One region of the Bradyrhizobium sp. MI1.4 genome, then DNA from elsewhere that is predicted to be linked to it. Evidence: predicted binding sites of a transcription regulator. Region 1 holds the regulator's gene; each other region holds the start of a gene.
What was found. The regulator LexA, encoded in region 1, represses DNA repair genes until DNA is damaged. The targets are predictions, from matches to a motif close to TGTTCNNNNTGTGTTCNG.
Positions count from the first base shown of each region.

Region 2: a site for LexA is predicted at 2,944-2,961, ahead of AC0L23_RS09985 (ATP-dependent Clp protease adaptor ClpS). Genes of this name have one in related genera too.
Region 3: a site for LexA is predicted at 4,589-4,606, ahead of AC0L23_RS01080 (DUF3072 domain-containing protein). Genes of this name have one in related genera too.
Region 4: a site for LexA is predicted at 2,364-2,381, ahead of uvrA (excinuclease ABC subunit UvrA). Genes of this name have one in related genera too.

Region 1 is NZ_JBVVPP010000027.1:7,149-15,106, reverse strand. Features, by position in the region: gene AC0L23_RS25100 (alpha-hydroxy acid oxidase) at 1-558, shown strand, start outside; gene AC0L23_RS25095 (HAD family hydrolase) at 573-1,199, shown strand; gene AC0L23_RS25090 (hypothetical protein) at 1,366-1,557, shown strand; gene AC0L23_RS25085 (molybdopterin molybdotransferase MoeA) at 1,796-3,007, shown strand; gene lexA (transcriptional repressor LexA) at 3,184-3,885, shown strand; gene AC0L23_RS25075 (hypothetical protein) at 4,379-4,813, shown strand; gene AC0L23_RS25070 (ComEC/Rec2 family competence protein) at 4,952-7,231, opposite strand; gene AC0L23_RS25065 (DUF2171 domain-containing protein) at 7,327-7,560, opposite strand; gene AC0L23_RS25060 (nuclear transport factor 2 family protein) at 7,645-7,958, opposite strand, start outside.
Region 2 is NZ_JBVVPP010000006.1:245,805-253,762, forward strand. Features, by position in the region: gene AC0L23_RS09970 (methyl-accepting chemotaxis protein) at 1-1,395, opposite strand, end outside; gene AC0L23_RS09975 (enoyl-CoA hydratase) at 1,530-2,300, opposite strand; gene AC0L23_RS09980 (MarR family winged helix-turn-helix transcriptional regulator) at 2,318-2,785, opposite strand; gene AC0L23_RS09985 (ATP-dependent Clp protease adaptor ClpS) at 2,995-4,713, shown strand; gene AC0L23_RS09990 (tannase/feruloyl esterase family alpha/beta hydrolase) at 4,735-6,393, opposite strand; gene serA (phosphoglycerate dehydrogenase) at 6,471-7,715, opposite strand; gene AC0L23_RS10000 (rhodanese-like domain-containing protein) at 7,815-7,958, opposite strand, start outside.
Region 3 is NZ_JBVVPP010000001.1:219,552-227,509, reverse strand. Features, by position in the region: gene AC0L23_RS01120 (hypothetical protein) at 1-138, shown strand, start outside; gene AC0L23_RS01115 (glutathione S-transferase family protein) at 248-886, opposite strand; partial or broken gene AC0L23_RS01110 (glutathione S-transferase N-terminal domain-containing protein) at 1,141-1,536, opposite strand; gene AC0L23_RS01105 (hypothetical protein) at 1,621-1,869, shown strand; gene AC0L23_RS01100 (VOC family protein) at 1,860-2,312, opposite strand; gene AC0L23_RS01095 (VOC family protein) at 2,541-2,939, opposite strand; gene AC0L23_RS01090 (hypothetical protein) at 3,228-3,428, shown strand; gene AC0L23_RS01085 (hypothetical protein) at 3,434-3,703, shown strand; gene AC0L23_RS01080 (DUF3072 domain-containing protein) at 4,332-4,547, opposite strand; gene AC0L23_RS01075 (hypothetical protein) at 4,708-4,923, shown strand; gene AC0L23_RS01070 (hypothetical protein) at 5,092-5,472, shown strand; gene AC0L23_RS01065 (hypothetical protein) at 5,495-6,004, opposite strand; gene AC0L23_RS01060 (hypothetical protein) at 6,225-6,401, opposite strand; gene AC0L23_RS01055 (hypothetical protein) at 6,571-6,843, opposite strand; gene AC0L23_RS01050 (hypothetical protein) at 7,019-7,321, opposite strand; gene AC0L23_RS01045 (hypothetical protein) at 7,567-7,737, opposite strand.
Region 4 is NZ_JBVVPP010000031.1:22,555-30,512, reverse strand. Features, by position in the region: gene AC0L23_RS26675 (single-stranded DNA-binding protein) at 1-32, opposite strand, end outside; gene AC0L23_RS26670 (outer membrane protein) at 492-1,274, shown strand; gene AC0L23_RS26665 (outer membrane protein) at 1,506-2,195, shown strand; gene uvrA (excinuclease ABC subunit UvrA) at 2,478-5,459, shown strand; gene AC0L23_RS26655 (DinB family protein) at 5,506-6,069, shown strand; gene AC0L23_RS26650 (HAD-IA family hydrolase) at 6,088-6,762, shown strand; gene AC0L23_RS26645 (YVTN family beta-propeller repeat protein) at 6,811-7,764, opposite strand; gene AC0L23_RS26640 (SRPBCC family protein) at 7,767-7,958, opposite strand, start outside.

The DNA of each region.
Region 1 (7,958 bases):
GTTCGCGAGAGCCGCTTGCGCGCCACCGGGGGCGATTACCAGAAGGGTCTGGAGTGGCGGACGGTGAAGATGATCAAGGACAAGTTCAAGATCCCGCTGATCCTCAAGGGCATCGCGACGCCAGAGGACGCGCTGATCGCGATCGATCACGGCGTCGAATGGATCTACGTCTCCAACCATGGCGGCCGTCAGCTCGATCACGGTCGCGGCGCCATGCACGTGCTGCCCGAGATCGTCGACGCCGTGAACGGCCGCGCCAAGATCATGGTCGATGGCGGTGTCTGTCGCGGCACCGACATCGTCAAGGCGATCGCGGCGGGCGCCGACCTCGTCGGCATCGGCCGGCTGCAATGCTGGGCGCTGGCGGCGGCCGGCGAAGCCGGCGTGGCGCGCATGCTGGAACTGCTCGAGGACGAAGTGCTGCGCTGCCTCGGCCTCTTGGGTGCGACCTCGTTCGCCGAGGTCAACAAATCCTGCCTGCACCAGGCGACCGCAACCAACGCGCCGAGTGTGTTCAGCGCGTTTCCGCTGTTCGACCACGAGCCGTATCGATACTGAGTGAAAGGACGCAGGTGACATCGCTCTCTCCCGGCAGCGCGGATGCGCTCCTGTTCGATCTCGGCCGCGTCGTGCTCGATATCGATTTCTCCAAGGCGATCGCCTGCTGGGCGGGACATGCCGGCTGCAAGCCCGAAGCCATCGTCGCGCGCTATGTGCGGGACAGCGAAGCCTATCGGTTGCACGAGATGGGGAAGATCAGCGATGAGGACTATTTCGCCTCATTGCGAGCCTCGCTCGGAATCGGCATTTCGGACGCGCAATTCCTGGAAGGCTGGAACGCGATTTTCGCCGGCGAAATGCCTGACATCGCCGAGCTGCTGCCGCGCGCAGCGAAACAGATGCCGCTCTATGCTTTCTCCAACACCAACCGGCCGCACGTGGACCATTTCTCGAGGGAATATGCCGACCTCCTCGGCCATTTCCGCGAGCTGTATTTGTCGTCCAGCATCGGCCTGCGCAAACCGGATGCGGAGGCCTTCGACCACGTCGTTGCGGCGATCGGCGTGCCCGCCGGGCGCATCGTGTTCTTCGACGATCTTGCCGAAAACATCGAGGGAGCGCGCGCGCGCGGCTTGATGACGGTGCATGTGACCTCGCCGCGTGACGTCGGGAACGCATTGAAGGCATTGGGCATTTGACGACGTCCGTTGTCGCGAAACCCACGACGGCACGGCCCGACGGACCAATTTTGAAAAATTGAGGAACCGGATCACTTTGTGCATTTTTATACAGAGTTCCGGGAACGGAATACCGCCTTCCGGACTCTTAGAGTCCGTTGGGACTTCTACGGACGGATGCATCATCGTGCTGGGCAAAACCTACCTCACCAAGCAGGCCTCTCTTCTTCTTGAATTCGCGAGGACAACTTCAGATTCGGACCTTTCCGCCAAGCTTGTGAGCAAGGCCGCCGACCTGAAATCCCAAGCCGACCCGCTGCCCGACAAGGATCAGGGATCCAAGGCGCCCGACGTAACTCCCGGGCAGGCAGGGAGCTGATCGATTCAGGCCATGGCGCGTTCTCGCCTTGCCATGATTTTCGTCGCTTCCATGACCACTCTCCTGCCGATCTGTGACCTCCTTCGGATCATGCCGCGACGCGCTTGATCCTGCCTTCCGGAACAATGTGAAGGGGCGGGATGACTGTGCCTGCTCAGCCGCTTTTGCCTCTGCGCCTGCGCTCGGCTAGAAGACGTGCGGAACATTCGCCCGAACGTGCCGAGCAGGAGTTTTCGCCGTGGCCTTGATGCCGGTTTCTGACGCGCTTGCCGCGGTGCTGGCGGGTGCAGAGCCGCTGCCGGAAGAAATGATTTCCCTCGACGAGGCCTACCATCGCGTGCTCGCGCGTGACGTCGTGGCGCGGCGCACGCAGCCGCCGCAAGCGATGTCGGCGATGGACGGCTACGCGGTGCGCGCGGCCGATGCCGCGACGATCGATTCGGAGCTCACCGTCATCGGCGAAGTCGCAGCGGGCCGACCGTTCGAGGGGACGGTCGGAGCCGGCGAGGCCGTGCGGATCTTCACCGGCGGCGTCGTTCCCTTTGGCGCGGACGCCGTCGTGATCCAGGAGGACACGGTCGCCGCCGGCAAGCGCATCACGATCAAGGAAGCCGCGATCGCCGGCCGGCACATCCGCCCCGCCGGCGTCGATTTCCGCGAGGGCGACGTGCTCCTGCGCAAGGGAAGCCGTCTGACCGAGCGAGACCTCGCGCTCGCCGCCGGGATGAATCATCCGCACCTTGCCGTTGTCAGGCGTCCGAAGGTCGCGATTCTCGCCACCGGCGACGAGCTGGTGATGCCGGGCACCACGCCCGGCCACGGCCAGATCGTCTATTCCAACGGCTACGCCCTGCACGCGCTCGCCCGCAGCGAGGGCGCCGAGACCATCGACCTCGGTATTGCCGCCGACACGCTCGAGGCCACCACCGCCGGCATCCGCCGCGCCCGCGAGAGCGGCGCCGACGTCCTGATCACGACCGGCGGCGCATCGGTCGGCGACCACGATCTGGTCCAGCAGGCACTGCGGGACGAAGGCATCGCGATGGCGTTCTGGAAGATCGCGATGCGGCCAGGCAAGCCGATGATGCACGGGCGACTCGGCGCAATGGGTGTGATCGGCCTGCCGGGCAATCCCGTATCGTCCTACGTGTGCGCTTTCCTGTTCATGGTGCCGCTGATTCGCGCCCTGTCGGGCCGTTCAGTGATTCACCATCGCCGTGAACGCGCCGTGCTCGGCCGCGACGTCGGCGCCAACGACCAGCGCGAGGACTATCTGCGCGCGCATCTTGAGGAGCGTGACGATGGCACACGCGTCGTTGTTCCCGTCAATCATCAGGACTCTTCGCTGCTTGCGAATCTCGCTGCAGCACAGGTACTTCTCGTCCGCGCACCATTCGCGCCGAAGGCCGAAGCCGGCACGGCTTGCGAAGTGTTGCGGCTCCCCGTCTGAGCGCCCCCGCAACGCGCGTTCCGCGCACTTTGCTCTGTTCACGGTAAATTAAGCAGTTGCGGAACATGTATCGAACATATAGTGTCTGTTCATGATTTGTTTCGAGCATGCAGCGGCTTATGGCCGAATTCAGCGTCTCGGAATCGGACGACATCAACCGGGGGACTTTGGTCGAGATGTTAACGCGCAAACAATACGAGCTTCTGCGGTTCATCAGTGAACGTCTGAAGGAAAGCGGCGTGCCGCCCTCCTTCGACGAGATGAAGGATGCGCTCGATCTGCGCTCGAAGTCGGGCATCCATCGCCTGATCACGGCGCTCGAGGAGCGTGGCTTCATCCGACGCCTGCCCAACCGCGCCCGTGCGATTGAAGTCATCAAGCTGCCGGAGCTCCAGGCAGCCGCTGGCAGCCGCCGCGGCTTCACGCCGAGCGTCATCGAGGGCAATCTCGGCAAGGTGCGTGCGAGCGCGAGCCTGCCCGCTGACGAGGGCGAACGTCCCGTCGCGGTGCCGGTGATGGGCCGCATCGCGGCCGGCACGCCGATCGAGGCGTTGCAGACCCGCAGCCATACTATCAGCGTACCGCCTGACATGCTCGGCTCGGGCGAGCATTACGCGCTGGAAGTGCGCGGCGACTCGATGGTCGAAGCCGGCATTCTCGACGGCGACATGGCCCTGATCCAGCGCAACGAGAGCGCCGATACCGGCGACATCGTGGTGGCGCTGATCGACGACGAGGAAGCGACACTGAAGCGCTTCCGCCGTCGCGGCGCCTCGATCGCGCTCGAGCCCGCCAACGCGGCCTATGAGGTCCGCATCCTGCCGCCCAACCGGGTGAAGATTCAGGGCAAGCTGATCGGGCTTTACCGGAAGTACTGATACCGGGAGTCTTTCTATCGGCAGTACTTCATATCGGAAGCACTTCATGCCGGAGGTGCTTGGCGCCTCGCGCGCTTCCGATCGACATCGCCGGTCAGAGATTGGAGCGGATCATCGTCCGCTCCGGCTGGATAGCCTTTCTGGTTCTGCACAGACTATCCGGCCCCTCCTCCAACGCTGGCTCCTCGCCACGCCGACGAAGCAGCACCGCTTCAAGCAGCACCGCTTCGCGGCTCGGTTGTTCGAGGAAACAGCGACCAGCGGTCAAGTTCGGCCGTTGCAGCCAAGTTGGCAATGTTCGCGTACGCGCCTCCCGAATGCATCGCGGCGAGCTTTGTTCCTATTGAATTCGGGAAAGATAATGTGATCGCGGCTTGCGGAAGCCAGCCGCAGATTTGCCCACAACCAAGCAGAGCGTTCGTGCTTCCACTCTGATAGAGGCCTGCGCCTCGATAAGAGACGCGGGTTGCTATCCCAGCATGAGGAGCACCCGATGTGTGACTACAGCCTACATGCCGTCGCGTCGCGCCCCGCCGAAGTCGGCGAGACGATCGTCACGACAAGCTTCCGCGGCACCTCGACGCGCGGCTTCGCCTCTGCAGCCGATCCGTCTGTTGCCGTCTGCCTGCTGCCGGGGACGGAGCTCGCCTTCGCCGACGACGTCCGCTACGACAATCGCTGGATCTGGACGCGCACCATCAATTCCCGCGTGGGCAAGTTCGGCAAGATCGATCCGCACGTTCCCGACCGCCATCATGATGCGATCGAATTCCCCGACGGCAAATACGTGCTGGTGACGCAGCTCGTCGAAGGCCAGCGCGCGACGGTGCTGCAACTGCCGGTGACTCAGTCGGTCACCGAGCGCGAGCACAAGGCGCAGATCACCGCCGACAGGCAGCCGACCGTCACGCACCTGCCGATCGGCTGACAGAGCCGCCCTCCGGCTACGAAGTCGGAGGTCAGGATTAAATCGCCATCGCCGGCCGTGGCCGGCGAGATGGTGTGGTTTGCACCCCGCTAATCCGAACGGACGCACCGAACCACTGCGTTGCTCCGCACCATCAGATCAATCGTCGGCTTGCAGGTCGGTGTCCGCCGGCGTTGCGTCCTTGATGCGAGGCGCGGTCGACTTTGGCGCGAGGCTGCCGTCGAAATCACCCTCGCCGGCGCCGGCCGGCAACCAGGGGCGGCTCGTGCCTCTCGCCCTCACTGCCTGAACCACAAAACCGTCACCACGCTGCGTCAGCGCCAGCGCGCTCTGGCTGGCGAGCCGCTGCCGATCGACCACCATCGCCGCGCAATCAGGCGGTGCGGGACGAGTCGTCACCACCAGCGCGGCCCGACTGCAATCGTCCGCGAGAGCGTCGACGCGCAGTGCCAGCGCGACCAGCCTCCCGTCGGCCAGTGGCGTCACGCAGCCGGATTCGTCGCAGGACACGCCATCGGCAAGCGAGGCTCTGCCCGCATCGCGCGGATCGGCGTCGGCAGCGAGCCATTCCTTGAGCAGAAAGCTGTCCTTGTTCGTCCTGATCAGGTGCAGATATCCGTCCCTGCCCCGCACCGCGACGCTGGCGCCATCCCCGGCAATCAGAATGTCGGGCTGCCGCGCCGACAGTCCCCAGAGGATCGCTGCCAGCAGCACCAGGGCGCCGGACCAGCGCAGCGGCGTGCGCAACAAGCCGAGCACAATGATTCCCAGGCTCGCCGCGATCAGCGGCGCGATCCCGAACGCCGGGATGCGGCCCACCGCGCCCGGCAAGGCCGCGACCCAGCGCGAGACCGCGACCATCCACTCGATGCCAATCCCCATCAGCCACCAGAACACGCTGTCCAGCCCGAACGGCGCAGCAAGCAGCCCCAACAGCCCCGCCGGCATCACCAGCGCAGAGACCACCGGCATCGCGCCGAGATTGGCGAGCACGCCGAACGGCGTGACACGGTGGAAATGAAAGGCGGCATAGGGCGTCGTCGCAAGTCCCGCAATCAGCGAAGCCATGAACAGCATCGCAATCTCGCGCCCACCCCACATCGCAATGCGCGCAGTCGCCGAATTGTCCGGCGAGGCAAACAAATTGGGCATGCCGATCTGCACCAGTGCGACCAAGCCGAGCGTTGCCGCAAACGACATCTGAAAACTCGGATGCACCAGCGCTTCCGGCGCGACCGCCAGCACGATCAGCGCAGCCACAGCAAGCGTGCGGAAGGTGATGGCGCGGCGATCGACCATCACCGCGATCAGCACCACCGCCGTCATGAAGAACGACCTTTGCGTGGCGACCTCCGCGCCCGACAGCAGCAGGTAGAACGCAGCGGCGACCAGCGCGGCGGCGGCCGACCATTTCTTGATGGCGAAGCCGGCCGCCAATCCGGGGATCAGAGCGAGCAGCGCGCGCACCGCGAAGAACACGACGCCGGCAACGACGGCCATGTGATAACCGGAGATCGAGAGCACGTGGCCGAGGCCGGAGATGAACATCGCATCGTTGACGGGCGTGGTGATCGCATCGCGCCGCCCGGTGAGCAGCGCGGTCGCGATCGCCCGATTGTCGCCGTCGAGCGTCGCCCGGATGCGGGCATCGATCGCATCGCGCAGGCCTTGCATGAAGGCCGCGTAACGCAGCCGTAAGCCGCCGGTCTCAGGCGGCGACGCCACCGTGATGGCGCCCATCGCGAAGCCGGAGGCGCCGATGCCCTGGAAGAACATGTCACGCGAAAAGTCGTAGCTGCCGGGCCGCACCGGCGCGAGTGGCGGCATCAGCCGTGCCTTCAGCTGAACGAAGCTACCGACCTCCGGCGCGGTGCCCTTGCGGACCGACAGGCGCACGCGCTCGAGCCTGACGTCGCTGCGCTGCGCCTCCATCGCCGTGACGCGCAGCACGAAACGATCGGTACGCTCGCGGATGTCGCGAGCCTCGACGAAGCCCGACAACGACACCGAATAGAGCGCCCTTGCCAGCACCGGGTGGGCGATGCGCGCCGTCTTCCAGGTTGCGACGGCAAAGCCGGCCGCGACCGCCGCGATCATGATGGCCGGGGCGAACAGCCGGCTCCGCCGCAACAGAGCCGCGCCAAGCAGGAGCGCGATGGCGGTCGTGGCAACGACCCACAGCACCGGCTCATGATCGGCAGAGAAATAAAGCGCGATGCCGCAGCCAAACGCGACGGGCACCCACGGCAACAGCCGCCCGGCGCCCGCCTCGGCGCGCAGCCAGGCGCGGAGGGTCTCGGCCAGCGATGTCCAGAGGTCGAGGCCTGCAGGCGCGAGGCCGCCCGCGGACGCGGCGCGGCCCGCGGGCCACGTCCCCGCGATCCCCTGCGATCGTACCGACCGGCCCGGCTCCGCCATTCCCTGCACTCGATGATACGCAACGAAGCCAGAAGCTACCGGAACGTGCAGGTGGGCGGATAGCGGTACGGATCAGGAACGAAGGGGCGCGGCCGCTACTTTTCCTCTTCCATCGTCACGGCCACATCCGCCTTGGCCGACAGCCTGACCTTGTTGCCCTCGATATCGGCGACGAGGCCCTTGTCGATGAAGTGATGATGGCCCTTGTGGCTGCCCTCGCCGCTGTCCTTCTTGGTCAGCTTGATGCGATTGCCTTCGACCTTGTCGACGGTGCCGATGTGGACGCCGTCGGCGCCGATCACTTCCATATGCTCTGCGATGTTCTGCATGGTGGGTTCCTTGTTGGACCCACCCCAACGCGCGGGGAGCACGTTCGTTCTCTCACGAGAATGACGAAGCCGTGTGCCCGCTCGTCAGATCAGCGGCGCCTGCGACGAAGCATGGTGATTGACGATCTTCCACTCGCCGTCCTCGCGCATGATGACCCAGCTCATCTTGACCGAGAAATCGGGGCGTTCGCCGGCGAGATCGAACGAGATGGTCGCGGCCATATTGATCAGATCAGGACCTGCCTGCGCCGCCGTCACCTCGGAAAACACCGCGCTCGGCTTGCGCCAGCGCGGCAGGCCGTTGAAATAGTCTGCGACGCCGGCCCTGCCCCGGTAGAGCTTTGGGTTGGAGCCGAAGAAGAAGGCATTCCTCGCATAGAGCGATGAGAGCGCGGCCG
Region 2 (7,958 bases), on a different contig from region 1:
GGAGGAGGAGACCGCCGCGGTCTGGCTGCTCGATTCCGAAACCAGTGAGCGGACGTCCGTCGCGGTGGCATCGAGCTCCTTGGTCGACGCCGCAACGCTGTGAATGACGGCTTGCACGGTGTCGTCGAAACTGCGGCAGGCCGCATCGACGGTGCCGGAGCGGGCGAGCTGGAGCGCCTGCTGCGATTCGCGCTCCTGGCCCAGGCGTTCCGCGGTCGCCGCGCTCTCGCGCAGGCTTTCGAGTGCGGCCGCCATGGTGCCGAACTCGTCGGGATACCTGGATTGCGGGACGGGCGTCGCGTAGTCGCGGGCGCTGATCTTGGCGATCGCGTCCAGGATGGCGCGCACCGGGCGCATCAGGCGATTGCGCACCACGTACACGCCGGTCAGGGTCACGGCGAGCGCGAGCAGGAACGCGAGCGACTGCACGACGAGATTGGTGAGCGCCTTGGCCTGCACCGTTTCCGCCCGGACGATTGACTGGTCGAGCGCCTTGTTGGCCACCGCGACGATGGACGCAAAGGGTGACTGACACAGCGTATTCCATTCCGCGGCGGGCATCGCGGGCTTACCGCTGCCGTCGAAATTCTTGGTGAGGTCGCCGATCTGCTTGAGGGCACCGTCGGTCTTGGCCTTCGCGTCCGCCGCTGCCGTCACCAGCTCCGCCGCGACGCCGGGCGCGGCCAGCAACTCGGCCATGCCCGCCCAACCGGAGGCGATCGTGCCATCCCATTGCGCCACTGACCGCTTCTGAGCGTCGTCGAGCGGCTTGCTGCTGTTGACGTTGGAGCGAAGCGACGAACAATGGATCCCATAACGGTCGCGCACCTGCCAGGCGAAGCGCCGGACCTGGATCATGCGGGCGATGAAAGGGTCATTCATCCAGGCACGGTTCGACACCGCGGTGGAGGCGAGGTTGGCCGTTTCGATCACCTTGGTGACGGCATCATACCAGGAGTTGGTCCGCTCGATCTTGCGTTCGGCGCGCGGGCGCTTGGCCTCGTCGTAGAACAGCTGGAATTGCGGCGCGGCGGCGCTCCAGCCCTGCTTCAATGTGCCGGCGAGTTCGTCGCGGCGGGCGAAATCGACGGTGGCGAGCGCGGCGCCGATGGCGTCATAGCCGCCCTGCTCGGCCTTCTCCGCCGCCTCGAGTTTTGCTCGCGGATCATCCTCGCCGAGGATCGCGCTCTGGGCATCGCCGCGATTGTTGCGCAGCGCCAGCACGCCATGGAAGATCGCCTTGTCGGCCGCGGCAAGCCGCGCGGTCTCGAGGCTGTCGCTATAGCGGCCGAACGCCCCAACCATCTGGATCGCCGTGGAGGCCAGCGCACCCGCAGCCAGCAGGGCCATCAAGGTCAGAAGGAGCGAACTTACCGATTTCTTAAACATTGCCATGGTGTCGGGGGCCTGGGTCGGGGGGCCTATTCTTTCGAGCGCCACCTTGCCCGCGACATGCCAATGTTCCGTTAAGGTTTTAATCGAATGGGCGTGAGTTTCCGGCCCGACGAGCCTCAGCGCAGTCCCGGATATCACGCAACCTTGGTGAAATCCGGCGGGCGGCGTTCCGCGAACGCCGTGAAGGCCTCGCGCGCCTCAGCGGTGCGCAGGCGCAGCCCGAACTGCTCGCCTTCGGCATTCATCTGCGCGACCAGCGTCTCGCCGTTGCGCATCAGCTTCTTGGTGGCGGTGAGTGCGCCGGCCGGCTGACGGGCAAGACGCTGCGCCAGCGCGAGCGCCTCGGCATCGAGCTTGTCGAGCGGCACGACGCGGTTGGCGAGCCCCCATTCCAGCGCGGATTTGGCCGGCACCGTCTCGCCCAGCGCGAACATCTCGTAGGCCCGCGCATAGCCGATGCGCGCCGGCATCAGCAGGCTGGAAGCTGCTTCCGGCACCAGTGCGAGGCTGACGAAGGGCGTCGACAATTGCGCGTTGGCGGCAAGCACGACGAGGTCGCAATGCAGCAGCATCGTGGTGCCGACGCCGACGGCGCGGCCCTGCACCGCGGCCACCAAGGGCCGGGAGCAGCGCGCCAGCGACTGGATGAAGCGCACGACGTTGCGGCTTCCTTCCGACTTGCCCGCCGCGACCGCCGCGAACTCGCCGACATCGTTGCCGGCGGTAAACATGTCGCCTTCGCCGCGGATCAGGATCACGCGGACCGACGGATCGTGCTCGGCTGATTCGATGGCATCGGCGAGCTTGCCGTACATCGCATCCGTCAGCGCATTCTTCTTGTCGGGGCGTGCCAGCGTGAGCGTGAGAATTCCGCCGTCGTTCCGGATCCGGACGTGCTCGGTCATGGGTCTCTCCTCTATTCCTATGGATCTCTAGAAAGCTCTGTTGAAAGCTGTCTTGGAAACTTGTCCTGAATGCTGGTCAGCCAGCGCGCGACGATATCGATCTCCGCACTGGTGAATCCGTCCGTCAACGCCGCGTTGACCTGTGCCGCGCTGGCCTTCGCCTGCGCCAGTGCCGTCCGCCCCTTCGGCGTCAGCCAGACGCGCCAGGCGCGACCATCCTCGTGATCCGCGCGCCGCTCGACCAGTTTAGCCGCCGCCGTACGGTCGACCAGCCCCGAGATGCCGGCCGGCCCCATGTCGAGCGCCGCGCCCACCTCACCCATCAGGACGCCGTTCTGCTTGCCGAGGATGAACAGCAGCCCCGCTTGCGCCGGCGTGACCTCGCTCGAAGGCTGCGCCGCCATCCAGCGCTGCACGCGCCGCTGCGCCACGCTCAACAGGTAGATCAACCGATGGTGTCTCGCGCCCGCGTCTTTATTTCGCATGCGAAATAGATAATCGAGGCGGATCAGATTGTCAAAGGACGGCAGCTGGACATGTGCCGCGGCAGTCGTCGAGGAACAGGGCCGCCCCGGCGCACCAGGACCTCACCCACCAATCGCAATTAGCCGCCGCCGTCACGCTTGACGGCCGCTTCCTTTTATGTTCTCTATTCGTTCTATTCAATCATAGATTGTCCCGGAGACCTTTCGTGATGAACAGTATGCGTGGCGAGAACCAGCCGACCCAGCTCGTAATTCATAATGACGATGATACGCCGGACCAATTCGTGATGGATCTGCTTCGGCAGGTTTTCGGCAAATCAGACCGTGAAGCGACCGCGCTGATCACCCAGATCGAGCAGAAGGAAAAAGCGGTTTGCGGACCTTACCCGCAATCGGTTGCCGAAGCCCTTTTCAAATCTGCGCAACAATCCATCGAATTGGCCGGCCACCAACTGCAGGTCACGCTAGAGGCGGTCAAGACTCCTTGCGAACTCTGTGGCAAGCCTGAGGGACAGACCGACGTTCGTATCGGCGACCGAACGGTCTGGCTGTGCAGCGACTGCATGCGTGCGGCGGATGAACCCTCGAACGAACAAGAGGAAGATTTCGACTTTGCTTGCGACGTTCTCGATTGGCACCTTGCCAGCACCGCGCGCAGCAAACTCGTGACCACGATCCGCCAGTTTCCTGGCCACATGCGGGTCGATCTCCAGGCCGCCGTCGACCGGCTCTTCGGCAAGGCCATCCGGCTGGTGGGACTGAACGAGGAGCAGCGCTACGAAACGCTGTCGATTCCACGACTGCTCAAGGAGGGCCGCTATGCGATCGCGATTGCCCCGCTGCAATATTCCGACGTCGACGTAGGCGAGAAGAGCCCGGTCAAGTGTCTGGATAACGGGCTGTGGCTGTGTGAGCAGGATCATCTCCGCTATGCGGTTTTGCTCTGCGCACACCGCGAATACAGTCGCGAGCCCGGAATTCGGATCGAAATCCTGGTACCCTCAGGTTCCGCAGGCGCGGCTCTCGTCCAGCAATGCTTCAGTGAATTGGAAGAAGCCGTACAGGCTGCGCGGACCTATCGCGGCAAGATCCTGTCGCTCGATGCCGATTCCGACTATCGCGGTCGCTCGCGCGGCATCACGGTGCATCGCTTGCCGCAGGTCACGCGCGACGAGGTGATCCTGCCGGAGCAGACCCTGCGGCTGCTCGATCGCAACGTTCTGACCTTCGTCAACACCCGAGACCAATTGCGCCGGCTGGGCCAATCGACACGCAAAGGCATCTTGCTGTACGGGCCGCCGGGCACCGGCAAGACCCACACGATCCGCTATCTGGCAACGCATTTGCCCGGGCATACGACGCTGATCATCACGGCCGAGCAGATCGGTTTGCTCGGCGCCTATATGAGCCTGGCACGGCTGCTCCAGCCGTCGATGGTGGTGATCGAGGATGTCGATCTCATCGCCCGTGACCGCGATGACATGGGGCCGTGTGAGGAATCCATGCTGAACAAGCTGCTCAACGAGATGGACGGGCTGAAGGAAGATGCCGACATCCTGTTCGTCCTGACCACCAATCGGCCGGAGGACCTCGAGGGAGCTCTCGCGGGTCGTCCCGGCCGCATCGATCAAGCCATCGAAGTGCCGCTGCCCGACGAGACCGGCCGCGGCAAGCTGGTCCGGCTCTACGGCAAGGGACTGCCGCTCGATGGGGCGGTGATCGCAGAGGCTGCCCGGCGCAGCGCGGGCACAAGTTGCGCCTTCATCAAGGAATTGATGCGACGACTGGCGCAAGGAAGCATCGCGCGGGACGGCGGCAACACCGTGATCTCCGCCGATATCGACGAAGCCCTTGACGACATGCTGTTCTCCGGCGGCCGGCTTAACGCGCAGCTGCTCGGCGGCGCGCAGGCAATGGCCACCGGGTGACGCTCCGAAGTGGCGCGCCTGCTACGGCGCGCAGGTGAAGCTCGACGCCTCCGTCACTGGGCCGCTCTTGTAGTGCGGCCACGTTGGCCAGCGGCACAGCGGCAGCGCGCGAAGCGTCGCAAACGACGGCGCCTCGACCTTCTGCTCGGTAACTTCCAGATCGCCGGGCGCCCTGCCCTTTTCGACCCAGTCGACCAGCACGCTCAGCATGTCGACATTGGCCGGCGCGCCGGAGCCGACATGGTCGACCCCTGGCGCGGTGTAGAGCCGCGCGAACTCGGCCGTCTCGGCTTTGCCGACCTTGCGTTCGACGTTCTCGAAATAGCGGATGCCGGCATAGGGGCTTTGCGCGTAGTCCGCCATATGTTCGAGCATGATCAGCCGGCCGCCGCGAGCGCGGAAGCGGCTGAGGTCGGGGTCGGTGGAATCCATCAGGCTGGAGACCTCGAGCAGCCGCGCCTTGTGCGCTTCGGGCTTATACGTCGTCACGTCGAGCTTGGGATCGCGCGCGAACACGTATTGGATGCCGCCGGCGCCGTAGATCCAGGCGATGCCATTATTGGGCGCGGGCGGCTGCGCGGGAGGCGCCGTGCCAAGCCACCACGCGACCCAGCCGCCGGTCGGGCCGACCGCCGGCGTGTCCTCGCCCGACACGCCCCAGCCTGGATAATCGTCGAGGCCATTGGCGAGCGCGAACGGGAATTTGTAGGTCGCATGCAAGGTCTCGATCGCCTTGATCTGTGCGTCGGTGAGGCACTGATCGCCCGTCTTGCCGCTCGCGCAACGCAGCGTCTCCGCCTTGAAGGCCGCCTTGCAGGAAACGGGATCTTGCACCAGCGCGTCATCGGAGCCGTCGGCCTTGTCGCAAGCGGCCCGCACGGCATCGCCGACTAGCTTCACCTGCGCCGGATTGATCCAGCCATCGCCCATGGTCACGAGCCCCGAACGCGTGCCGGCATGCTGCAGGCCGACCCAGTTGATGACGGGCACGCGAGCAAAGATGCCGTCGAAATCATCAGGGTAGCGCTGCGCCATGGTGAGGCCTTCGCGGCCGCCTTCGGACGACCCCATGAAGTACATTTTCTCCGGCGCCTTGCCGTAAGCGCGCTGCATCAGCGCGACGGCGGCATCGCGCACCTTCTTGTAGGCGCGATGGGCGAAATTCTCGAAGGCTTCGTCGTTGAGCGCGAACAGCTGCGGCGGCTCGCCCGGCTTGGACTCGTGACCGGAATCGGTGCCGTAGGTGACGAAGCCGCGCGCGAGCGGCGACGGCTTGTCGAAGGGATAGGCCGGCGGCAGCGCCAGGCCCGTGATCAGCACGCCATTGAATCCGCCGCCGCCATATTGCAGCGAACGGCCGTTCCATTCGACGGGCAAATTGACCTGAAACTTGATCGGCGGCGCCTTGGGATCGGTGGGATCGATGTGGCCGAGCACCTTGCAGAAGCCGGGATTGGCGGGCGTGACGCGCCCCGACGGCGTCGGGCCGCGTTCGGCGACGGCCAGTTGCGAGGGCGCCAGCAACGTCGCCGAATCGATCACGGCGTCGGCGCCGCCGACGAGGCCGTTGCAGACAGTGTCCGCATCCTCAGTCAGCGTCACCGCTGAAGCGGAATTCGCGCCCAGCGCGCCCGCTGCGCCCACCAGCAATGCGCACAGCTTCACATGGATTTGCGCCATCGTTTCCCCCTGAGTTTCTGTTCGTTCTGCCAGCAGGCCGCATTCAAGGCGCCCTGCGGCCGCTCGTCAATGCAGTGCTAGTGCTCAAACACCAGCCGCGCGCCGACGGTGCCCTCGAGGCTGCGGATCTGCTGCAGCAGCGCGCCTGAATCCTGGCCGCCGAGGTCGGCATCGAGCACGACGTAACCGAGGTCGCCGGAGGTCTCCAGATATTGCGCGGCGATATTGATGTCGCGCTGGAGGAAGACCTCGTTGAGCCGGCGCAGCATGCCGGGCACGTTGCGATGGACGTGGCTGAAGCGCGCGCCGGAGGGACGCAGATGCAGCTGCACTTCCGGAAAATTCACCGCGCCCGTGGTCGATCCGGTGATGAAAAAGTCGACCAGCTTGCGCGCCACCTCGCCGCCGATGCGCTCCTGCGCCTCCTCGGTCGAGCCGCCGATATGCGGCGTGAGGATGACATTGCCGAGGCCCTGCACCGGGCTGTTGAAGCGGTCCGAATTCGAGGACGGCTCGACCGGAAACACGTCGATGGCGGCACCCGCGAGATGGCCGTCGCGCAGAGCCCCCGCCAACGCATCGAGATCGACGACGGTGCCGCGGCTGTTGTTGATCAGGAGCGAGCCGGGCTTCATCGCCCGCAGCTCCTTCTCGCCGATCATCCCTGATGTCTCCGGCGTCTCCGGCACGTGCAGGCTGACGACGTCGCTCTGCGCGAGCAGCTCCTCCAGCTTCTCGACTGGCTCGGTGTTGCCGTGGCGGAGCTTGTCGGTGCGGTCGAAATAGATCACGCGCATGCCGATCGCCTCGGCCAGGGTCGAGAGCTGCGAGCCGATATTGCCGTAGCCGATGATGCCGAGGGTGCGGCCGCGCACCTCGCGGCTGCCGGTCGCCGACTTGTCCCAGCCGCCCTCATGGGCCGACACCGAGCGCGGGAAAATGCGCCGCAGCAGCATCACGATCTCGCCGATCACGAGCTCGGCGACGCTGCGCGTGTTGGAGAACGGCGCGTTGAACACCGGAATGCCGCGCTTGCGCGCCGCCAGCAGATCGACCTGGTTGGTGCCGACGCTGAAGCAGCCGACGGCGAGAAGCTGGTCGGCGGCCTCCAGCACCTCATCGGTGATCTGGGTGCGCGAGCGGATGCCCAGCAATGACACGCCCTTGAGCGCCCGCCGCAAATCCTCGCCGTCCAGCGCCTTGGTCAGGCGCTCGACATTGGTGAAACCCGCCGTTCTGAACAGGTCCACGGCGCTGTCATTGACGCCTTCGAGCAGCAGCGCCTTCGCGCTCCGCTCAGGGCTTCGGCCTGGGACTGACATGAAATCTCCGTGGGTCACAGCTTCGCCGCAGCTCATAGACCGCGGGGGATGCGCAGCACAATAGGGTTCGGATACGGGGAGAAGATGGCGGAGCGGTCGTCAGATCACGTAAAACCCGTGCGTCCCGTCCAGACGCAATTGTTCGACCAGGCCATATTCCCAGTCGAGATAGGCCTGCATCGCGCGTTCGTCGACGCCGGTGCCTTCATAGGGGCGGCGGTAGCGGTGAGCGGGGTCCGGCTT
Region 3 (7,958 bases), on a different contig from region 1:
ATCGTCCCGTTCGTGATGTATTGCGCGCTGCTGTGGTGGGTCGGCCGCGGCCTGAGCTGGACTGCGCGGCTGGGCACCGCGGCGGTCACGCTCGTGCTGATTTTCTGCGTGCTGCTGTTCGAGCGCGGCTGGCCCTAAAACAAAAAAACGCGAAAACAACCCGATGCACAGTAGCCGCCATCTCCCGGCGCCGCGCGGCAAAATGCCGATTCATCGTGCTCGTAACGGACTTAAGCCGCGCCACCGCTCACGACATCGGCGGTGCCACAAATTGCGCAAAACCGGGCCGTTTGCCGAGTTCGGCGAGCCAGCGCGTCAGATGCGGCTGCGCGGGCCGGGTGATGCCCTCGACGCCGAGCCAGCGCCGCGCATAGGCGCCAACCGCGATGTCGGCGAGCGTGAACGCATCGCCGTCCATGAACGGACGCGTGGAGAGCAGGCGGTCCGCGATGGCCCAGACCTCGGCGGCGGCATCGGCATCCTTTTGCACCTGGATCATCTCGCGCTCGGCGGGCGGCGTGCGCACGATGCCCCAGAACACCGGGCGGTCGACCGGCTGCACCATCGACAGCGTCCAGTCGAGCCAGCGGTCGACGCTGGCGCGCAGCCTCGGCGCCTCGGGATAGATCGGCGTGCCGCGCCCATGCGCGAGGCAGAGATAGCGCATGATCGAATTGGATTCCCACAGCGTGAAGTCGCCCTCAACCAGCGTCGGGATCCGCGCATTGGGATTCATCGCGAGATAGTCGGCGTCGCGGGTCTTGCCGAACGCCATGCCGGCGTCGATGCGCTCGTAAGCCAAGCCGAGCTCGGTGAGGCACCACAGCACCTTTTGCACGTTGACCGAATTGGCGCGGCCCCAGATCGTCAGTTTTTGGTCCGGCACATCATCCTCCCGCGGCGCTTCTTTCGGCGCGGGTAATAGCGGAATTCACTGCGGCGAGCGACGGGCGATTGCGCCGATCCTCTCATGCAAAAGGTCCGCATGCAAAAGGTCCGCATGCAAAAAGCTCCGCCCGAGGCGGAGCTTTCATTGCAAGGCAAAGCCTGGTCAGGCGATCAGCGGCCGAAGAACAGCCACAGCAAGATGATCACCGGGATCGGCACGCCCAGCATCCACAACAAAATTCCGCGTCCCATCGCGTCCTCCTCCAATTGCATTATCGAAGAGAGAACGATGCCCCAGAACACCGGGCGGTCGACCGGCTGCACCATCGACAGCGTCCAGTCGAGCCAGCGGTCGACGCTGGCGCGCAGCCTCGGCGCCTCGGGATAGATCGGCGTGCCGCGCCCATGCGCGAGGCAGAGATAGCGCATGATCGAATTGGATTCCCACAGCGTGAAGTCGCCCTCAACCAGCGTCGGGATCCGCGCATTGGGATTCATCGCGAGATAGTCGGCGTCGCGGGTCTTGCCGAACGCCATGCCGGCGTCGATGCGCTCGTAAGCCAAGCCGAGCTCGGTGAGGCACCACAGCACCTTTTGCACGTTGACCGAATTGGCGCGGCCCCAGATCGTCAGTTTTTGGTCCGGCACATCATCCTCCCGCGGCGCTTCTTTCGGCGCGGGTAATAGCGGAATTCACTGCGGCGAGCGACGGGCGATTGCGCCGATCCTCTCATGCAAAAGGTCCGCATGCAAAAGGTCCGCATGCAAAAAGCTCCGCCCGAGGCGGAGCTTTCATTGCAAGGCAAAGCCTGGTCAGGCGATCAGCGGCCGAAGAACAGCCACAGCAAGATGATCACCGGGATCGGCACGCCCAGCATCCACAACAAAATTCCGCGTCCCATCGCGTCCTCCTCCAATTGCATTATCGAAGAGAGAACGCTTAGGAGAGGGGCTGGTTCCGGCAAAAAGGCCTACCAATAGCCGATGTTGGGCATCGACGACCACGGCTCCTGCGGCGGCTTCGGATCGCCCTTCTGCAACAGCTCGATCGAGTGCAAATCCGGCGAGCGGACGAAGGCCATGTTGCCGTCGCGCGGCGGACGGTTGATGGTGACGCCGGCCTTCATCAGCTTCTCGCAGGTCGCGTAGATGTCGTCGACTTCATAGGCGAGATGGCCGAAGAAGCGATCCTCGCCGTATTTTTCCTCGTCCCAATTCCAGGTGAGCTCGACCAGCGGCGCGCCGCGCGTCTGCGGCTGCTTCTTCAGCGCCTCGAGATCGTCCGACGAGCACAGGAACACCAGCGTGAAACGCCCCTTGTCGTTCTCGATCCGCCGAACCTCCTTCAGCCCCAGCGCATCCTGGTAAAACTTCAGCGCGACATCGAGATTGCGCACGCGCAGCATGGTGTGGAGGTATCGCATGGTTGTTGCTCCCTGGGTGGATGGAGGGTTTTTGGTTCGGCCGAGCCGAAGGGAGTAGGAGATAGCAGGAAAATCCGGGGAGGGGCAGGGGGCGGGTGCACATGTGCATGAGGGTGAAGCCGGCTGATGAAGTAAATCAGCCGGCGAAATTTCAATGCACTCTCACCGAAAATCCAGTGCCGCACATGCGCCATTGGCTGTGTGTGCGGGGCGGTCTGCTTTCGCGACCTATTGCGCCGCGAGGCGGTGTCCGGCCTGCTCGATCGGCGGCATGAAGCGCGATACCGCGGTGCCTTCGGGGTCGCGAAACTGGAACGTCCTGTTGCCCCATGGCATCGTTTTCAACTCGTGCACCAGCGTAACCTTGTCTTTCAGGCGCTGATAATCCGCATCGATGTCTTCAACCTGAAACTCGATCCCGGCGGTGCGGTTCGCGCCGGGCTCGGCACTGTTTTCTTTCCAGAGCGTGACCGTCTCGGCTGCGCCGATTGCGAGGTTGGCGCCCGGCGTCACGATCTTGGCGAACACCGGCGCGAGCCATTCGGCGGAACATCCGGTCACCATTTCGTAGAACGAAACCATGATTTTGATGTCAGTAGCGATCAGGCGAGTGGAGGCGAACTTCATGGCATGTCCTTTGGTTGACCGCAGATTTGAGCGGCATCGCGGGGCTCGTCGCACACCGCTGCTGCCACCCTGATGTCAGCAGTCACGATGCCGCGCCGAGCGCGCCGTGAATGGCGATGGCATTGCTCAAGCGCTAGAAAACGAGCCCTTCACGAAGCCCCACAGCGCTAACCGGGTCCTCAGAACGTGACGCAAATCGCAGAACTGGGCCACCTCACTCACGGGGGACACGGGGTTGTTTAGCCGTTGGCAGATGAACTCCCCGCGGAACTGACGCGACTAACCGCTATGGCCAATATTCTAGGCGAGCTTCTGTTTGCACTTATCCGCTCGATTGTTGCCGGATGGGCGTATGCGCTCTGGGTCAAACTGGCGACATGGCTCGAGCCGAAAATTCAACGGCGTTGGGTGAAGATTGCCGTAGGAGGCCTCCTCGGCCTGGCAGCCTTTTTTATGATTCCGATCGTGATGGCGCTGTTGGGCCTTTGAAGACAATGAAATCCGTTCTCACCGTCGCACTGGCAATCGGGGCCCTCGTCTCGACGGTGCTGCTCGTCATGGAGCAGCTAACCGACTACTCCACCCCTGTGATGGCATGGGAGATGCCGGGTATATCCGCAGCTTACCTTTTCTGGGGAGCTGTCGGCAGTTCCGTTTTCTTGGGCGTCGCCATCACTTGGGCCGTGAACGCCATCGTTTACGGGGCGCCCGCTTTCGTTGTCCTTACAGTCATCAAGCTGGCAATCCGCGATCTGCCGAAGTGACAGAACTGAGCTCGGCGCGGAGCCGATGCTCAGCGCGCTCAAGAAAATGAGCGGCAGCAGGTCATGCAAGGCGCCTGACGCGCCTTGCGTGATCGTCTGAAATTTCGCCTGCCGGCGAGCGGCCGGACGGCCGGCATCATGAACCACGACGGAGTTCGAGGCGACGAATGCCCGTAAACGAAGGTCTCTCGTCGTGAAATGGTTTAGACGATACGCAGTTGGCTGCCTGATCGCGGTGCTCCTGTTCTCGGGCCGAGACAGTTACAAACGGCCCGGCGAAGACATGCGCTACGGGGCCATCCTTATGGTAGCCGCCGGTTGGCCTGTTGTTGCCGCGATTGTCGTGGGAAGCACCATCGGTGACATCGTACATGACGTGAAGCAAGGCAAAGCAGGATGAGTGCCCGGCTCGCAAAGCGACAGGCCCCGATCCCGGCATTGAAGTTGTGGAATCGACATTGCGGGATCGTGCGCTCAATCGACGCTGTCTGTGCCCGACGAAATGCAGCGCGCTCAACGTTTGTGAATGCAGCGTTGGCCGAACGCCTGCAACCTTCCCGCGTCACTTCTGATCATCGGTGAGTCATGTTCTTCCGTCTCGCAGGGGCGGGGCGTACATGCCCGCTGTCTACTTCTCGAGCCCGGCCTTTTGCCGCATCGTGTCGATCAGCTCTGACGCCTCTGCCTTGGTCAGATCCTTCTTGGGGAGGGGCTTGTGCGCCTGCTCGGCGAGGGTCTTGAGGTAGGATTCCTGGGCGCCGGTCATCGGGTCGTCGCCGGAAACCCAATCCTTCGGATCCTTTTGTGTGTTGTCCCCGGTGTTGTCAGCTGTCTTGTCAGCCATCGCGATCTCTCCTTTTCCACCTAACGTCGGCGCGCGCTTGTCGTTCCTCATTTGTTCGTCAGTCGAAAACGTGCGGAAATTGAACGTCTCGAGATCTGCCATGAAGAACCGACCTACTGGCCAGCGCGGAACAAGCGCTCCCGCCAAGCGTAGGTTCTGCATGAGCGAGAACCTGTCCCATCTCATCGAACATTCCGTGCAGATCGCCTGGGATTATCTGGAGCGCACCGGACAAGTCAGCGACGCGCCGTTCACCAGCCGCTTTCTCTCGGCCGCCGTCGAAGAGATGGTCCGCAAGGGCGAGCACAGACGCCTCATGCTGGCCAACCGGGCCATCACGGCGTTCGAGCGGCTTTCCAATAGGCAAGCTGCATAGATCGGTCCCCGGCCTTCGGTCGTCACTGCGCGGCGGTCCTGCAGTTCTCCGAGTGCAATTTGTTGAACCCCGGCGAAGCCCGGCGCGACCAACCGCCATGCTGCAAAGCCTGCTCGGCATCGGAATTGGCTTCGCGGCCTATGTGCTGAGACACCAAAGAGGAAAGTCGTGAAGGCGATCACACTGCTCGCGGTGGCGGCCATGCTGCTGGTGGAAATCTTCGGGTCGAAGGCGAGCGTCGGCGGCTCGATGAGCTTCATGCTGGTCTTTGTGCTCGTGATGCTGGCTGTCGCGATCTACGAGGCTTGGTCGAACGAGCGCGGCGCGATCGGATGGATCGTCAACCTGTTCGCTTCGGCGGTTGGCGGGCTGGTTGCGGTTGCCCTGATCGGGATGGCCGTGGAGGCGATGCTGCCATACCTTCACCTCGAAGGTTCGCTCGCGTCCTCGCAACATCCCCTGAAATACGTCCTAGTCGCAGCCATTGCGATCTGCATGGTGCTGGGATCATGGCTGCCGCTGTTGGCCGTCAACCGGTTTCGTCACTGAAGGGCACCCGGCGTCGCGCTCCCTAGCGCTTTGCTTCCTGCTTGCCACGCCTGATTTCCTCAGCCTCGTCCACCAGCTTCAAGGCGGCGCCGTCGTAGCTCAGCTTGAGCCCACGGCCGACAGTCCATATCCATCCGTCCCCGGCGTCCCTGGTTGGCTGGGCGTTGAACTGGTCGGAGATCGATTTGACGGCAGCGTCTTGGGGACCCGGATTGTTCAACTCCGCAATGACGCGCCAGATGGGATGTTTGGGATCAGGATTCCCAGGGTCAACGTCGTCGGCAAAGATCGTGACCTTGGCGCCGTCGACTGCGCACTCCAGGACGTAGGAATCGCGAATCTGACGGCAGCGGTAGCGACGTTGCGTGACGAGCTTGTTGGTTTCGTCGAATGTCATCCCTGGCGAAAAGCCGAGGATGTCGGACTTCTTCACGAGTGCCATAGACGCAGGCTTTAGAAAGCCGGGCTGTACCGCCACGAGAACGGCGGCAACAACAACGATCAAGCCGGCGACAACAATGGCAATCTTCATCAGCCCCTCACAAGAAACGTTCGACCATACAACAGCCGGAGCGTTCTACCAGCCATCGCCCTGCATGCTTCGAGCCTCCGGCTATTTTTGTAGGACTGCACCTTCGGAGGATCACAGCTTCGGAAGATCGCATGGGCACGTATCGGCTGGTCATGAACGTGAAAAACCGCCCCTGACATGACCAGGGGCGGCTTTCACCAAACGGGGTTTCGAACGCGATCTAGTGACCGGTGCCCGGCTTCGTCGTCTTCGGCGGCTTGCCGTCTTCGATCCGGCCTTCGTTGCGCAAGTCGCGACCTTCCTGGGCCTTCTTCTGGCTCTCGGGGGACTTGCCGTGTTCGTTCATCTCTTCTTTGATGAATCCGGCGCCTTCCTTCACTTTACCTTCAACGCTCATGACGATCTCCTTGCTGGAGATGGGGCAACTCGCGGCAAGACCTGACCGTTCCGGTGCGCGCACGATTGTGAGGAGTGCATTCGACAGGTTCCAAAGACCCTTCTCATGAAATGGCCGCGCCGCTTGTGGAAGCGACGCGGCCGGGAAGCGAGCCGTACAGGAAACCGGCTTACTTCTTGTTGCTGCGGGTCTTGGTACCGCCCTGGTCGCTGCCCGGGCCGGAGCCGCCCTGGCCGGAAGCGTCGGGCCTCACCATTCCGCCCTTGCTCATGCCGTCATGGCTCACGCCGGTCGTGCCGCTGCTCATCGTGCCCTTGTCCGTGTTGGTCATGCCGGGCTTCTGCATGTTGTCGGACTGCGCGGCGGGGCCGGTCTGGGTCTGGGCCAAGGCAGAGCCGCACATGATGCCGAGGGCGGCGGTCGCAATGACGAGCTTCTTCATCTCAAACTCCTGGTTGGTTGTGTGGGCCAACGGGAGCGCAGAAACCGTGTTCCTAAAACAAGGCGTTCTGGAGTGCAAAAATTCTCGTCTGCAACGAGGCGTTGTCGGTTCTGCTTGAATCAGAACTGCTCCAGATTGTTGTGACGCGTTTTCGTCCCGCGAACTTGAAAACGCTCTAAGCCGCAAGCCGCTGATCGGCCGGGCCCGTCAGGTGCTTGAGCACTTCCGCGTGCTCCAGGTCGGGAACCGCAATGGCCGTGTGGCTGTAGCTCGTATTGGTTCGTGAGTTTGCAATCCTGTCCAGGATCTCGCCGCCCTTGATGACGTGGAGACCCATGCCCTCTCCCGACGGGAAGATCGCGAGCACCACGTCATAGGCTGTGATGACGGCGCGAAGCGCTTCGGCCTTGTCTTCGGCAATGTCGACGAACACGCGAACATCGGCCGCGAGTTCACGCAGCTCGTTAAAATTCAGCACTGTGGGGTACTCCAACACAACGATACTAAGAGGAGCTTGGAGGCGTTAGGTTACCGAAGTCTCAACGGCGCATGCCCAGCCAAAGGTTTATCGACCAGGCGCTCCCGTCCAGCCGATAGGACGCGCGGGCGTTGCCGCTTGCTCGGCAAGGCGCCGGCACGGAAAGAACCTATGGAGCGGGAGGGACGAAGCGCGCCTCATACCCATACGGGCGTCACGCGATACGCGCGTGACTCATGCGCGGTTTACTTGGCGTATCCCTGGGAGCGGAGCCACGCGATCTTGCGGTCGCCATTGATCCAGTCGTCGGCGTCTGCCTTGCTGGTGAAGCCCTTGATTTCGCGCTGTTCGCTGTCCGGGTAATCCGCCAGGATTTTCCAGTCGTTGTCTGCAATGCGGACGGTTTTGAAGGTCACTTTTGTTTTTGCCATGCCGCATTATGCAGGAGATGGCCGGAAAAGAGAACCTGCCTTGTGACGGTCACCGGGGTGGCCGGGCGCAGACCTCGGGGGTCAGCCTGATCGGCAGTGCGGGGCCGGGTCCAGGCAAAGACGAAAGCCCCGCCTGGGGAAGCGGGGCTCTCTGATGGGGGGTGAAGCTTGGGGACTTCAAAGAGTTAGACGCCTCGGGGAGAAAA
Region 4 (7,958 bases), on a different contig from region 1:
ACCAGAATGACCTTGTTGACGCTTCCCGCCATCTCCGCTCTCCGCTCCGAATGCCACTGAATTCAAGAAGGCCGGTCCGCTCCCGCGTTCCGCCGTGCCTGTTGAGGCGACCCTATACGCTCGCCGAACACTTGCGGACGACGATCAGGCCGTCACCCCTCCGGTTATCCCCACATATAGCATCGACCTCCGGTTCGTTCCAGATTTGTTCTTGGCGAAGACAGATCTGAAGGCGTGGGATCGATCGGCCACATGTGTTGCGGAAAGGCACACGTCGATTGGAACCTTTGTAGGTTCCCAAAAATGGAAGAAAGAACTTAACATTCAGCAAGTTATGGGTACTCGCACTGCCCCGGTCTTGTTGCATTTGGGAGACGGACTCTGCCGCTCCGTAGAGCTACGGTTGCCTCGGACTTAGTTCATATGGGCCCTCGCGCCTGATCAGCCGCTTCGGGGACATAAGAAGCGGACGAAACCTGGGGAGACTGGCAATGAATAAGCTTCTTATTTGTGCAATCGGTGCAGTGGCGATGGGCTTGTCGGCTCCCGCAAGCGCGGCGGACATGGCCGCGCGTCCCTACACCAAAGCCCCGCCGCCGGCGGTTGCCGCCATCTACGACTGGAGCGGCTTCTACATCGGCATCAACGGCGGCGGTGGCTCCAGCCACAAGTGCTGGGACTTCGTCACGCCCGCGACCGGCGTTCTCGTCGGCGAAGGCTGTCACAATGCAACAGGGGGCACCGTCGGCGGCCAGATCGGCTATCGCTGGCAGTCCGCCAATTGGGTGTTCGGTCTGGAAGGCCAGGGCAACTGGGCTGACTTCCGGGGCGACAACGTGAGCACCCTCTTCCCTGGTACCGCTTTGGTGACGGGTGATCGCAACCGTTCCCGCATCGACGCTTTCGGTCTCATCACCGGTCAGGTCGGTTACGCCTGGAACAACGTGCTGCTTTACGTGAAGGGCGGCGCCGCCGTCGTCGGTGACAAGTACGACATCTACGCTGCTGCGGGTACGCCCGGCGCGGGCGCGCTGTTGGCTTCGGCCCGGGAGACTCGCTGGGGTGGCACGGTCGGGGCCGGTCTGGAATTCGGCTTCGCCCCGAACTGGTCGCTGGGCTTTGAGTACGACCACATCTTCCTTGGCGATCGCACGATCGGCTTCACAACGCCCGCGGGTGCGGTATTCGGCAGCGACCGGATTCGCCAGGACGTAGACATGGGCCTGGTCCGCTTGAACTATCGCTGGGGCGGTCCGGCCATCGCAAGGTACTGATCGCGCTGGACATATCGCACTTCGAAGGCCGGCCTTGCGCCGGCCTTTTGCTGTGCAGTCCTCCGATATTAATCGGTCAATAACCGTTCCGTTTTCCGACCGTTGTTGCTTTTGAGTGACACAACTTGCGGCTTCACTGGTGTAAGTACGGCATCAGTTGGGCAAGTGAGTCCGATGCCCTTCCCTATCTTGGAAGGCACAATCAGAAACTGGGACTGGGATTAGTTGAAAATGAAAAAGGTTTTGTTGGCTTCGGCCTGTTTGTTCGCTCTCGCTGCCCCGGCTTCGGCCGCTGATCTCGCGGCGCGCCCCTACACCAAGGCCCCCGTGGCCATGGCTTCGGTCTACAACTGGACCGGCTTCTACCTCGGTATCGTCGGTGGCGGCGCTTGGGAAAATTCCTCGACCGACCCGAAGATGAAGGGCGGCTTCGTCGGCGGTACTGCCGGCTACAACTGGCAGACCGGCAATGTCGTGCTCGGCGTCGAGGCCGATGGTTCCTGGGCTGATGTCAGCGCGTCGGTCACCGGCCCCGTTGCCGTCCCCGGCTTCGGCCTCGTCAGCACCACCCTCAGCTCCAAAACCGATGCGATGGGAACCGTGCGCGGCCGCATCGGCTACGCCGTCAACAACGTCCTGTTCTACGGCACCGGTGGTTACGCCTGGATCGACAACAAGCTCAGCGTCAGCGCGCTCGGCGTGACCGTTTCCGACAGCAAGTGGCACTCCGGCTGGACCGTCGGTGCGGGCGTCGAAGCGTTCTTCGCTCCGCAGTGGTCGGTCAAGGGCGAGTACCTCTTTCGCAGCCTCGGCGGCGAGACCTACTTCTCGGGCGCCCTGCCCTCCGGCACGCTCGAGTTTCACACCGTGCAGGTCGGCGTGAACTATCACTTCGGGGGCCCGGTGGTCGCCAAGTACTGAGTTCAGTACTTAGCCCCAACGCCATCCGCGTTACGAAAGGCCGGCCTTGTGCCGGCCTTTTTGTTTTGTCGGGCACGTTGCCGCGCAGTTCCACCCTGCTCCTGCCAGATGCCGCCAGTGCGCCAACAATCCGTTGACGATTCGCAAGTCCCACTGGAAATCCGTCTCCGTTCTTCCTACGTTCGCTGACAACCCCATCGGCGCCGATCCCGGTTCCGGGCGAAGCGCGCCTTTTTTGTTGGCGCGATCGCGCGCCTTTGGGATTCCTTGAGGGCAACCCGGATGGATGAAGTGATCAAGGCGAAGCGCCAACAGCAGAACGTGGGATCAAACCTGCGCGCAATTACCATCCGTGGCGCGCGCGAGCACAATCTCAAGAACGTCGATGTCGAGATTCCCCGCGACAAGCTGGTGGTGTTCACGGGGCTGTCGGGCTCCGGCAAATCCTCGCTCGCGTTCGACACCATCTACGCCGAAGGCCAGCGCCGCTACGTCGAATCGCTGTCTGCCTACGCCCGCCAGTTCCTGGAGATGATGCAGAAGCCCGACGTCGACCAGATCGACGGCCTGTCGCCGGCGATCTCGATCGAGCAGAAGACGACGTCGAAGAACCCGCGCTCCACCGTCGGCACGGTGACCGAAATCTACGACTACATGCGCCTGCTGTGGGCGCGCGTCGGCGTGCCCTATTCGCCCGCCACCGGCCTGCCGATCGAGAGCCAGATCGTCTCGCAGATGGTCGATCGCGTGCTGGCGCTGCCCGAGGGCTCGCGCCTCTATCTGCTCGCGCCGGTCGTGCGCGGCCGCAAGGGCGAGTACCGCAAAGAGCTTGCCGAATGGCTCAAGAAGGGCTTTCAGCGCGTCAAGATCGACGGCGCCTTCCACGAGCTCGCCGAAGCCCCTGTTCTCGACAAGAAATTCCCGCACGACATCGACGTCGTCGTCGATCGCATCGTGGTGCGCCCCGACATCGGCCAGCGCCTCGCCGAAAGTTTCGAGACCGCGCTGAAACTTGCCGAGGGCCTCGCCGTCATCGAATTCGCGGATGCGCCGGCTGCGGCAGCACTCGCGGAAGAGAAGAAGAAGACCGCAAAGATCCACGACAAGAGCGGACCCGAGCGCATGCTGTTCTCGGAAAAGTTCGCCTGCCCGGTGTCCGGCTTCACCATCCCCGAGATCGAGCCCCGGCTGTTCTCGTTCAACAACCCCTATGGCGCCTGTCCCGCGTGCGGCGGCCTCGGCGTCGAGCAGCATGTCGACGAAGACCTCGTCATTCCCGACAAGGAGCTCGCCATTGGCAAGGGCGCGATCGCGCCCTGGGCCAAGTCTTCGTCGCCCTATTACATTCAGACGCTGACTGCGCTCGGCAAGCACTACAAGTTCACGCTGACCACCAAATGGAAGGATCTGCCCAAGAAGACGCAGAACGCGATCCTCCATGGCTCCGGCGAGGACGAGATCAAGTTCTCCTACGAGGACGGCGTCCGCTCCTACGACACCAAGAAGCCGTTCGAGGGCGTCATCACCAACATCAACCGCCGCTATCGCGAGACCGAGAGCGAGTGGGCGCGCGAGGAGCTGGCGAAGTATTTCCACGACGTACCCTGCGAGGCGTGCCACGGTTTTCGGCTCAAGCCCGAGGCGCTCTGCGTCAACATCGGCGGCAAGCATATCGGCGACATCTCCGAGATGTCGGTGAAGGGCGCCGGCGCGTGGTTCGAGACCGTGCCGGAGGCGCTGAACACTCAGCAGAACGAGATCGCCGGCCGCATCCTCAAGGAGATCCGCGAGCGCCTTACCTTCCTGCTCGATGTCGGCCTCAACTACCTCACACTCTCCCGCTCCTCCGGCACGCTGTCCGGCGGCGAGAGCCAGCGCATCCGGCTGGCTTCGCAGATCGGCTCGGGCCTGACAGGCGTGCTCTACGTGCTCGACGAGCCCTCGATCGGCTTGCACCAGCGCGACAACGCGCGCCTGCTCGACACGCTCAAGAGACTTCGTGACCTCGGCAACACCGTGATCGTGGTCGAGCACGACGAGGACGCGATCCTGCTCGCCGACCACGTGCTCGACATCGGCCCCGGCGCCGGCATGCATGGCGGCAACATCATCGCCGAAGGCACGCCCGCCGAGATCATGCGCAACCCCAACTCGCTGACGGGCAAATATCTCACCGGCGAGCTCGAGGTCGAGGTGCCCGAGCGGCGCCCGCCGAACCATCGCCGCACCATCAAGGTGGTCAACGCGCGCGGCAATAACCTCAAGAACGTTACGGCCGAAATTCCGCTCGGCCTGTTCACCTGCGTCACCGGCGTCTCCGGCGGCGGCAAGTCGACGCTGCTGATCGACACGCTCTACAAGGCGATCGCCCGCAAGCTGAACAATGCCAGCGAAGGCGCCGCGCCGCACGACCGCATCGAGGGCCTCGAGCACATCGACAAGATCATCGACATCGACCAGTCGCCGATCGGTCGCACGCCGCGCTCCAACCCCGCGACCTATACCGGTGCCTTCACGCCGATCCGCGAATGGTTCGCCGGCCTGCCCGAGTCGAAAGCGCGCGGCTACGAGCCCGGCCGGTTCTCCTTCAACGTCAAGGGCGGCCGCTGCGAGGCCTGCCAGGGCGACGGCGTCATCAAGATCGAGATGCACTTCTTGCCCGACGTCTACGTCACCTGCGACGTCTGCAAGGGCAAGCGCTACAACCGCGAGACGCTGGAGGTCCTATTCAAGGGCAAGAGCATCGCCGACGTGCTCGACATGACCGTCGAGGAAGCGGCCGAGTTCTTCAAGGCGGTCCCACGTGTACGCGAGACGTTCCAGACGCTGCATCGCGTCGGCCTCGACTACATCCATGTCGGCCAGCAGGCCACGACGCTCTCGGGCGGCGAAGCCCAGCGCGTCAAGCTCGCAAAAGAGCTGTCAAAGCGCGCCACCGGCCGCACGCTCTACATCCTGGACGAGCCGACCACCGGGTTGCATTTCCACGACGTCAAGAAGCTGTTGGAGGTGCTGCACGAGCTGGTCGCGCAGGGCAACACGGTCGTCGTCATCGAGCACAATCTCGAAGTGATCAAGACCGCCGACTGGGTCATCGACCTCGGCCCCGAAGGCGGCGATGGCGGCGGCGAGATCGTCGCCTGGGGCCCGCCAGAGGACATCGCAAAAGCGCCGCGGAGCTATACGGGGAAGTTCCTGGCGCCGGTGCTGGCGAAGGCTCGGAAGCCGAAGCGGAGACGCGCGGCGAGCGAGGCGGCCGAGTAGGTTACGCCGCGGGAGCGGCCGACACATTGTCTGAGGGAGACTGAGTTTGCCTGCCGGACTTGTGCAAACCTATCGTGCGTTCGCCCACAATAATGCTTGGGCAAACCACCGGCTGCTCACCGCTTGCGCGGCGCTGTCTCAGGCCGACTTCGAAGCCGAGCGGACCGGCTTCTTTCCGAGCCTGCAACGCACGCTGAACCACATCCATGTCATCGACCTCTTCTATGTCGATGCACTGGAGGGCGGATGGCTAGGACCGGCGGCTTGGAAGAACGAGGTGCCGCACCCCTCCCTTGCCGCGTTGAAGGCTGCGCAGGCCGCGATCGACAAGCGCTTGATTGCCGTCTGCGATGGACTGACGCCCGAGATTCTCAACGGCATTGTGCGGATCAACCGCGACACGCGGGTCCAGACCGAACGCCGCGACCGACTGCTCATGCATCTGTTCCAGCATCAAATTCATCACCGCGGACAAGCGCACGCCATGCTGTCCGAAACGAGCGTCGCGCCGCCTCAGCTTGACGAGTTCTTCGCCGAGGGAGAGGCGCCGCTCAGGGCCACCGAATTCGACCAACTCGGATGGACCGAGGAAACCGTGTGGAAAGCCTAGCGGTGTAGCTTCGTCTCCATGCCCTACTCCCTCGCCATCTTTGATCTCGACGGCACGCTGGCCGACAGCTTTCCGTGGTTCCTGCGCACCATCAACGACGTCGCCGATCGCTTCGGCTTCCGCCGCGTCGCGGACGAGGATATCGAGGGGCTGCGGCATGCTTCTTCGCGGGAGATTCTGAGCCGGCTCGAGGTGCCGCTGTGGAAGCTGCCGGCGATCGCGCGGCATGCGCGGCGACTGAAGGCGGAGGCTGCAGCGGAGATTTCGCTGTTTGCGGGGGTCGAGACAATGCTGCGGACGCTGGCGGAGAGTGGCGTGCAGCTCGCGATGGTGACGTCGGACAGCGAAGCCAATGCGCGCGAGAAGCTCGGCGATTGCGCGACGCTGTTCGCCCATTTCGATTGCGCGGCCTCGCTTTTCGGCAAGCCCGCGAAGTTCCGACGGGTCATCCGCCGCGCCGGCGTGGAGCCGGGCAAGGTCATCTCGATCGGCGACGAAGTGCGCGACATCGAGGCGGCGCGGACAGTGGGAATTGCCTGCGGAGCGGTGGGCTGGGGTTATGCGGCGCCGGCGGCGCTGCGGGCGATGGCGCCGGATCACATGTTTGATCAGATGGATGAGATTGTATGGACGCTGTGCCCCGGTGCCGTAGCCCGGATGAGCGAAGCGATATCCGGGAACGCCGGTGGATGAGGAGAGCCCCGTCCCGCATGTCGCTCCGCTCACGCGGGCTACACGCCCCTACTCCGTCCTGCGCAAGAATGCCCCAAACGCGCGCGGGCCGTCGCCGGTCTTGACCTCGCCGATCAGCTTCAGCTCGACCGCATCGATGATATCGAGCGTGTTGCTTTCCCAGCAGGCGACGATAATGCGCTTGCCGTCGGCAGTCGCGGCAATGCCTTCGGGATAATCGCCGACATTGATGCGCTTGAGCGGCTTCAAGGTCGCCAGATCGAACACGCTGACAGTGCCGCCATACTGATCGGTGACGAAGCCGCGGCCCTGCGCCAGCGCCACCGCATAAGGGCGCATCCCGACCTGCACGCGGCCGGTCTCGGCCCCAGTGGCGATGTCGATCACGGAGACGTCGTTGGAGCCGACATTGGCGGTGTAGGCGCGCTTGCCCTCGGCATCGATGGTGACGCCGAACGGACGGGTGCCGACCTTGATGGTCGTCGTGCGCTGGCGCGTCGCGGTGTCGACCACCGACACACTGTCGTCGTCGCGGTCGGCCGAGAGCAGCAGCTTGCCATCCGGCGTTACCGCGAGCCCCGATGGCGAGGCGCCGACCGCAATGCTGGCCGTGACGCTGCGCGAGGCCGCGTCGATCACCCGCACCGCCGCCGCATACCAGTCCGCGACATAGACGGTGCGGCCATCCGGCGCGACGGCAATGCCGAGCGGCCCGCCGCCGACCTCGATCCGCGCCGCAACCTGCCGCGTTGCTGCGTCCACCACCGTCACGGCTTTGGCATCCGGGCTCGTGACATAGGCAAAACGTCCGTCCGCGCTGACGGCGACGCCGGCCGGCTTGCCGCCGATCGGGATGGTCGCGACGCTGCGCGCCGTGGCGAGGTCCACGACCATCAGATCGTCGCTGAGCTGGTTGGTGACGAATGCCTCTTCGGCGAACACATGCGCGATGCCGGCCAGGCAAAAGCTGGCGGCGAGCGCCGCCAGGACCAGCGCCCGCACCGTCAGCTTCCGCTCTCGATCTTCTTCTTGAGTGCCTCGAGGCCCGCCTGGTACAGCCCCTTCACCGCCTTGACCGCGGCCTCGTCACTCAGCTCCGGCGGCGGCTCGTTGTTGGGAAAGCCACGATAGAACGCGCCGGCCCATTCCAGCGTCGAGCCCTTGCCGTCAGCGCTCGGCGTCACCGTCAATGTCGA